Regions from separate parts of the Alkalibaculum bacchi genome, predicted to be linked through region 1. Evidence: a T-box and tRNA genes for the amino acid it is inferred to sense, from the RefSeq annotation. Region 1 holds a T-box; the other holds one or more tRNA genes.
What was found. A T-box is a leader RNA that pairs with one kind of tRNA and senses whether it is charged. The one in region 1 lies ahead of thrS (threonine--tRNA ligase), so its partner is inferred to be a tRNA-Thr.
Positions count from the first base shown of each region.

Region 2: it encodes a tRNA-Thr, which carries the amino acid that the T-box ahead of thrS (threonine--tRNA ligase) is inferred to sense. The anticodon was not compared.

Region 1 is NZ_QNRX01000007.1:140,244-144,673, reverse strand. It holds gene DES36_RS07035 (DUF6873 family GME fold protein) at 1-266, shown strand, start outside; gene DES36_RS07030 (DUF4363 family protein) at 263-643, opposite strand; gene DES36_RS07025 (DUF421 domain-containing protein) at 645-1,271, opposite strand; gene DES36_RS07020 (HAD-IB family hydrolase) at 1,479-2,201, shown strand; T-box leader at 2,443-2,649, shown strand; gene thrS (threonine--tRNA ligase) at 2,715-4,430, shown strand, end outside.
Region 2 is NZ_QNRX01000013.1:50,537-54,966, forward strand. It holds gene DES36_RS10260 (bifunctional 4-hydroxy-3-methylbut-2-enyl diphosphate reductase/30S ribosomal protein S1) at 1-1,549, shown strand, start outside; tRNA gene DES36_RS10265 (tRNA-Thr) at 1,864-1,938, opposite strand; tRNA gene DES36_RS10270 (tRNA-Phe) at 2,119-2,194, opposite strand; tRNA gene DES36_RS10275 (tRNA-Ile) at 2,283-2,359, opposite strand; tRNA gene DES36_RS10280 (tRNA-Pro) at 2,399-2,475, opposite strand; tRNA gene DES36_RS10285 (tRNA-Ile) at 2,602-2,678, opposite strand; tRNA gene DES36_RS10290 (tRNA-Pro) at 2,718-2,794, opposite strand; gene DES36_RS10295 (MerR family transcriptional regulator) at 2,967-3,545, shown strand; gene DES36_RS10300 (alpha/beta-type small acid-soluble spore protein) at 4,022-4,207, opposite strand.

The DNA.
Region 1 (4,430 bases):
GAATTGCGAAAGAAATTAGGGAAAACAGTATCGATGTACTTTTAATACAAGGTGGACATATTGATCTACCTGGCTTTAATACAGGTTTTATAGGTGGAGCTTGTGGAGTAATCCAGGAGAAGGGCATTGTTTTATTTAACGGAGATATCGCCCTTCATCCAGATTATATAAAGATTTGCTCTTTGTTAAAGGCGAAAGGATATGACTATAAGTGCCTAAATCATGGGCCTTTAACTGATGTAGGAAGTATTTTCTTTCTCCCTTAGAGAATGTTATACCAGCTGATTCTCTCTTTCTCATATATATGCTTAAGATAATAACTGAGCTTTGAGAGATTTTCTAGAGCTCCACCTACATCTTGTACTTCAAAGTAGGCATCGGCTTCTCTTATGGCTTCTTCAATATTGTCAATTTCATCATGGCCAACATAGGTCATCCATAAAGTAGAGGTTGGTTTCCACTTTCTTTTAAAAGAATCGTAGATCTTTTGGGATTCTTCCCAGTCCTCTTCCTTTACTAGGGTTTGTATTTCAACAAGATCTTTTGATAAGATGTTCGAAGTTTCTTCAATCTCGCTGTATAAATAAGTAGCACCGAATAAATAAACCGCAACAAGGGCAATAGAGATGAATAAAGGTTTCATATTATTGCTCCTTTCTGTGGAAATATAGACTTCCATCACTTACATATGCTAGAAATACTTCCTTATCGGAGACTATTCCGTTCTTCTTAAGTTCTGTGTCAAGCCATTTTTCTGCAATATTTCCTTCTTTTAGATTTTCATGCAGCCTTAGTCCATCTGCGATCACGTTAACAGGTAAGGAAGAATTATCCTTACAGATAATGCTCATTTGCCCATTCGTTTCAAGTATAATAGTGTTGATTTCATGTAATAAGGGATGTCCTTGCGAGCGCAGCTCCTCATGAAGATCACTTAAACTAATTCGTTGAGCCTTCATTTCTTTTTCCTGTAAAACGCCATCTTTCATAAGAAAAGAAGGTTTTCCTGTAATAAATCTCCTGCCAATACGAGTTTTTAGTATTCCGAAAATCATAAAGGAATCTATGAATAGCATGGCAATTAAAGGAACTAGGCCATTAAATAATGGCGTATCAATGCTTTCTAAGGGACCAGTAGCAATATCTGCTGTCATAATGGTGACGATTAATTCGGAAGGTTGCATTTCGCCAACTTGCCTTTTTCCCATTAAGCGGATGACTAAAAAGACGGCTAAATACAAAATGACTGTTCGAATAAAAATAATATGCAAAAGATATCACCTCATAAGTAATCTCAGCTATTAGTATTAACGTTATTTTAAAAAAAATCCTATATAAAAGAGTTATATGTGAAATGGTAAATTTATAAAGAAAAAAAACATCATAATTATAAAAAAATCATAAAATTTGTTTTTTATGGTTACACTTGGGTAAGACTGGTATAATATATAACAATAACCTATTTAGGGGGTAAAGGCATGTGTATAGCAGCTTTTTTTGATGTAGATGGTACATTGTACAGAGATTCTCTTATGGTTGAACACTTTAAAAAATTAATAAAATATGAAGTACTAGATCCAGCTATATGGCATGGAAGTGCTAAAAAGAAGTTTGAAAATTGGGCAAAGAGACATGGAGATTACGAAGACTTCCTATTAGAAATTGCAAATATTCATATAAGCCACTTAAAAGGAATAGATAAGGATTACATCAATTTTATAACAGAGCAAGTAGTCAGTTTAAAAGGCGATAGGGTATACCGATTTACAAGAGACCGAATTAATTGGCATAAGAAGCAAGGTCATATGGTAATCTTTGTATCTGGAAGCCCCTCTTTTATACTTGAAAAGATGGCTGAAAAATACGACGTAAAATTATACAAAGGCACAGAGTACTTAGTAGATGAAGAAAATAAATTTACTGGTGAGCTCATTCCTATGTGGGAATCGGAGAGCAAAATGGTAGCCATAGATGAATTTGTCCGTAAATACAATATTGATTTAGAAAAGAGTTATTCTTATGGTGACACCAATGGCGATTATGATATGTTGAAAATCGTAGGGCATCCAGTGCTGATTAACCCTATAAAAAAACTTGTTGATAGAGTTCAAAAGGATCAAGAACTTATGGATAAGGCAGAATTTATTGTGGAGAGAAAAGACGTGATTTATAAGATACCGTCTAATGTGGAAACGCTTTAAGGTGGTGATTCTAGGTGGTCAGGTGGTCAGGTGGTAAGGTGGTAAGCAAAACCATGACACCACCGCTGGTGGTATAGACTTACATCTAGCTATTAAAGTGTGTAGTGGTGGACGACTATGTCCGCCAGCTATATATTACAATGTGGCAGGGAGGCTTTGATTTCATCAGTAAAGATATAAAATTATTCATCATAGAGTTGACATTTTGAGATAAAAGTATTATATTTTTATATAAAATGAAAGAAAGACTGTGAAGAGGACGAGTAGGTTAGACCGGTTACAAGAGAGGAGATACATTTGCTGGAAGTATTTCTTAATTAGGCTATCTGAATACCACCTTGGAGTCATGGGCTGAAATAAGTAAGTCTTATCGGTACATACCGTTATCATGTATGAAAGTGGATTTATATCAATTAAGGTGGAACCGCGGAATTTTTTCGTCCTTTGCAATAACAAGCGAAGGATTTTTTTATGCGAAAATACGATAATTTAAACAAACACAGGAGGATCAATATGATAAAAGTTACATTAAAAGATGGCATTGTTCATGAATACAAAGATAATATTACTATTTACGAAGTGGCTAAAAGCTTAAGCGACGGTTTAGCAAGAGTGGCTTGTGCTGGCGAATTAAATGGTGAATTAGTAGACTTACGAACAGAAATTACAGAAGATTCACAATTAAATATTTTGACTTTTGATAGTGAGGGAGGAAAGCACGCATACTGGCATACTAGTACTCACATTATGGCGCAAGCTGTCAAAAGGTTATTTCCAAAGGCAAAGCTAGCAATAGGACCAGCTATTGACAATGGTTTTTATTATGATTTTGATGTAGAAAAAACATTTACACCAGAAGATTTAGAGAAGATTGAAGCAGAAATGAAAAAAATCATCAAAGAAAAAAATGAAATCGTAAGATTTACTTTACCGAGAAAAGAAGCTCTAGAAAAAATGATCGCTATGGGAGAAGATTACAAGGTAGAGCTTATTGAAAACTTGCCAGAAGACGCTATTATAAGCTTTTATTCACAAGGAGATTTTATAGATCTTTGTGCAGGACCCCATTTGATGAATACAGGTAGTGTAAAAGCCTATAAGCTATTGAGTATAGCTGGAGCTTATTGGCGAGGGGACGAAAAGAACAAAATGCTCCAAAGAATTTATGGGATTTCATTCCCGAAGAAGAGTCAAGTAGAGGAATACGTAGAGAAAATAGAAGAGGCAAAGAAGAGAGACCACAGAAAATTAGGAAAAGAACTGGACTTGTTCTCTTTACATGAAGAAGGCCCTGGATTTCCATTTTTTCATCCAAAGGGTATGGTTCTACGAAATCAATTAGAAAACTTCTGGAGAGAAGAGCATACAAAAAGAGGTTATAGCGAAATCAAAACGCCAACCATATTAGATGTAGAGCTTTGGAAGAAGTCGGGACACTGGGACAATTACAGTGAAAACATGTATACAACAGAAATAGACGAAAAGCAATTCGCTATTAAGCCTATGAACTGTCCTGGCTCTATGATGATTTATGAAAATCATATGCATTCTTACAGAGATCTTCCTGTGAGAATGGGTGAACTAGGATCTGTTCATCGTCACGAGCTATCAGGTGCATTACATGGGCTTATGAGAGTTCGTAACTTTACCCAAGATGATGCTCATATTTATATGACTCCTGAGCAGATGAAAGATGAGCTGGTTGGAGTAATTGAGTTGACAGATTATATATACAATGTCTTTGGCTTTAACTATCATATAGAATTATCTACAAGGCCCGAAAAATCTATTGGGTCTCAAGAACAGTGGGATAGAGCTACAGATGTTCTTAGAGAGGCTTTAGAATTTTTGGGAAAAGAGTATCAAGTAAATGAAGGAGATGGGGCTTTCTATGGTCCTAAAATCGACTTCCACTTAGAGGACTCTCTAGGAAGAACATGGCAATGCGGTACGATACAATTAGATTTTCAATTGCCTGAGAGATTTGATTTGACTTATGTAGGCTCAGATGGAGAAAAACATAGACCTGTAATGGTACATCGTACCGTACTTGGAAGTATTGAGAGATTCATAGGAATCTTAGTTGAGCACTTTGCAGGTGCATTCCCATTATGGTTGACACCTCAACAAGTAATCATCTTGCCAATCGCTCCAATTCATCACGAATATTGTGATAAAATCAAAAAGCTATATCGAGATAATGGTATAAGAGTAGATGTAGACTTTAGA
Region 2 (4,430 bases), on a different contig from region 1:
TAAAATATGCGTTGTAGCACAAACTACCATTACAAACGAATTATTTATAGCGATAACAGAAAAGATGAAAGAACAACATAATAATGTAGCTATATTTAATACCATATGTAATGCAACAAAAGAGCGCCAAGAAGAGACGAGAAGAATTGCACAGGATGTAGATTGCATGATCATCATTGGCGGGTATAATAGTTCTAATACGCAAAAATTAGTAAGTATCAGCAAAAAATATTGCAATAATACATTCCATATTGAGACGAAAAAAGATCTGGATATGGATAAAATAAAAAAATATGAAAAAGTAGGTATTTCTGCGGGGGCATCAACACCCCAATGGATTATCGAGGAGGTTATAAATTTTATGGAAAATCAAGAAAACAATATGGAAAACATGAACAGCACTTATGAGGACACCTTCAAAAGTTTTAGAAAGGGCAGCATTGTAGAGGGAAAAGTAATATCTGCATCAAAAGATGAAATTATCGTTAATGTAGGATATAAAACAGATGGAATCATCAAAAAATCTGAGTACACAAAAGATTCAGATGTAGACTTAAGTACAATAGTAAATCCACAAGATAATATTGAAGCATTGGTATTAAATATTGGTACCGATAGCGTAGAGCTTTCTGTTTTACGTCTAGAAGAGAGAAAAGCGAAAGACGAATTAGAAAAAGCTTATGAAGAAGGCACAATCCTAGAAGGTAAAGTTGTAAAAGCTATAAAAGGTGGCTTGATGGTTGATGTAGGAATCTCAGAAATCTTTATGCCTGCTTCACAATATCATTATAAATTCGTAAAAGATTTAGAATCTTTAGTAGGAAAGCAAATAAGAGGGAAGATTATTGAATTTGATAAAAAGAAAAACAAAGTAATCTTATCTCAAAAGGTAATAGTAGAAGCAGAACATAAAGCTAAAGTCGAAGCAGATGCAAAAGTGAAAGGTGATTTCTTCAGCTCTTTAGAAGTAGGGCAAAAGATTAGTGGTAAAGTAAAATCCATTATGAATTACGGTGTTTTTGTTAATATTGGTGCTCTTGATGGGTTCGTTCACATTTCAGATTTATCTCATTCTAAGGTAAATCATCCAAATGATGTATTATCTGAAGGAGATACAATTGAAGCAGTAATCATTAATTTAGATGAAGAAAATCAAAAGATTAAATTAAGCGTAAAAGAAATGACGGAAGATCCATGGACTTCATTTGTTAACAATAATAAAAAAGGAGATATTGTAGAAGGAACAATTACAAATACAGTATCTTTTGGTGCATTTGCTGAAATTGCACCAACAGTGGAAGGTTTAATTCACATTTCACAAATTTCTCATGAAAAGGTGGAAAGTGTTGATGCTGTGCTTCATAAAGGAGATACTGTAAAAGTAAAAATCATAGGTATTGATAATGACAAAAAGAAAGTATCTCTAAGCATTAAAGAAACCATAGAAAAAGTAGAAAAACAAGTAGAAATCGAAGAAAACATAAGCGTATATAAAGATGAAAACGCAAATCCAACATTAGGAGATTTGTTCGGAGATTTGTTTAAATAAAAAAAGGGCGTTAGCCCTTTTTTGGTTGGACGGTTGGTTCGTTGGACGGGAAAACCTTTAGCCACCGTTGGTAGCACTAATGCTAGTGTTGAAGGTTAGCAATTGAATGACTAGGGGAGAAGATAAAGTCAGAAAAGTACTTCAGCACTTAAACAAAGACTTACGGAGCCGCGCCCCAGTCATTCTTGAGCGAAGCGAAGAATCCTAAGCCCCAAAAGGAATACCTAAGCCCTGATTGCTTAATATCCTATATGTGACTAATTCATAAAATAAAAAAACCATATCCTAGTTAAAGATATGGTTTAAAGTCATTATGGAGCTGGCGATAGGAATCGAACCTACAACCTGCTGATTACAAGTCAGCTGCTCTACCGTTGAGCCACGCCAGCATGTTATATATTGTTTATTGCCCATTTCATAATAATGCACTATACTAATTTGCCTAACTAAGTGACTCACGTAAAATTTCAAAAAGCGAAATTTTGGTTCGCTACTTATACCGTTGAGCCACGCCAGTATATTATTATATAATATAGGGGAGAGTACTTACGATGTATTAGCTTTTAAAATGGTGCCCAGAGGCGGAATCGAACCACCGACACGGGGATTTTCAGTCCCCTGCTCTACCGACTGAGCTATCTGGGCGTATTTAATGAATAATAAACAATTAATAATGAATAATTTGAGGTAATTTTAATTGTACATTGTTCACTATTAATTATTCATTAAAAACTGGTGGGCCTTCAGGGACTTGAACCCCGGACCTACCGGTTATGAGCCGGTTGCTCTAACCAACTGAGCTAAAAGCCCCCACAAAATTTGTATTTAAACATAAAAATAAAGAAAAAATGGTCGAGGTGAAAGGATTCGAACCTTCGGCCCCATGGTCCCAAACCATGTGCGCTACCAAACTGCGCTACACCTCGATAAGTTACAAATTATAATATACATTAAATCATTTAAAATGTCAAGTTTTTAATGACTTTAATTGTTATTAGGGAAGAATAAGTAATAAAAAAGTATTTTAATTATACATTATTCATTAAAAGACTTGGTGGGCCTTCAGGGACTTGAACCCCGGACCTACCGGTTATGAGCCGGTTGCTCTAACCAACTGAGCTAAAAGCCCCCACAAAATTTGCATTTAAACATAAAAATAAAGAAAAAATGGTCGAGGTGAAAGGATTCGAACCTTCGGCCCCATGGTCCCAAACCATGTGCGCTACCAAACTGCGCTACACCTCGATCTTTTTAAATCTTACGTGTCCCTGAGGACAAATATTAATATACAATATTCAGAAAAGATTGTCAACAAAATTTTTTAAAAAAATCTTTCTCCTCTGACAAATTTCAATATAATCCTCGCAATATGTGGAATATAATGGACAAGTAAACTACGATAAAAAAGGTGATAAAATTGAGTATTCAAAAACATACCATATCGGAAGCGGCTACAATTTTAGATTACGAACCTCATGTTCTTCGATTTTACGAAGGTGAATTTGACATACATGTTCCAAGGGATAAGAGCAATCGTAGAGAATATACGATTAAAGAAATTGAAACTTTTCAGTACATAAAAGATTTGAAAAATAAAGGTTATAATAACAGTCAAATCAAACAAATTCTAAAATCTCCTACAGTAGAAGATGAAATATCTGGAGAAACGGCCCCTGTACCTTTTAACGAAAATTCTAGTAATTCTAGTAATGAGGCGAATAATCTAGCTATACGAGAAGTGGCAATGCACTTAGATAGTCTAAATGACGTTATGTATACAAATTTTAGCAAGATCAATGAGACCATATGCAAGCTTAATAATACCATAGACGAATTTAAAAAAGATTTAGAACTAGAAGACAAAGATGTTCTTATATCTGAAAATGCAAAATTAAAGATGAAATTAAAAGAAAAAACTTATGAACTAGTAGATATTAAAGAAAAATATTCTCAGTTAGAACAGAAGAAATTCGTGTTTAAGAGATTATTCCGTTAAAGCTACAGTTCTAAGTTCTATGTTATAAGTTCTATGTAAAACCAATAGTCACCATAGGTGACTTTAAGTGAGACATAATCGAGATATTCTTCCGACACTTTAACTCATACATTAACTTGTACATTAACTTATATATTAAATGCATGAAGCTAATGTGTGAGGGAAAACACATGAAGCTAATGTGAATGTACAAAACAAATGGTAAGAAACGGTGCCCTCACCGTTCCCCAATAACAGTTATTCCTTGACTCGAGCTACTACATTGTCATCCTGAGGAGCTTGCGACGAAGGATCTTACTTACCTCGCCTAAAGGCGAGATGATTTTTCCGCTTTCAGCTTCCCGCATTCACCTAAACAAAAAAACAGGGCGAAAATGGCCCTGCTCTTGTTGTTTAGATTTATAATTACGAGAAGCCACAACACTGCTTCTTAATATACTTATAAATCTAAATATATATTAAATGTACTATTTTTATTAAAGATTATTCATGTGTTGTTCTTCGTAAGAACGAACCATACGTTTAACCATTTCTCCACCGATTGAACCAGCTTCTTTAGAAGTCAAATCTCCATTGTAACCTTGTTTTAGGTTGACATTTAAGTCCCTTGCACATTCCATCTTGAAATTTTCAAGTCCTGCTTTTTGTTTTCTTCGGCTCATTATTAACACCTCCTTTTTTCTTGTTAGTCATAGTATGTGAAGATTAAAAGATAATAAACAGGTAATATTTTGCGAGTTTGGAAGAGAAAGCTAATCTTTTCTAAATAAAAATTATATTTTAAATTTAATTCTCATTTTTATTTATATTTTAGCCTTTTGCCTTAGCTACTGCTTGGTCATCCTGAGCGTAGCGAAGGATCTTAAATTGCTCGCCTTAAGGCGA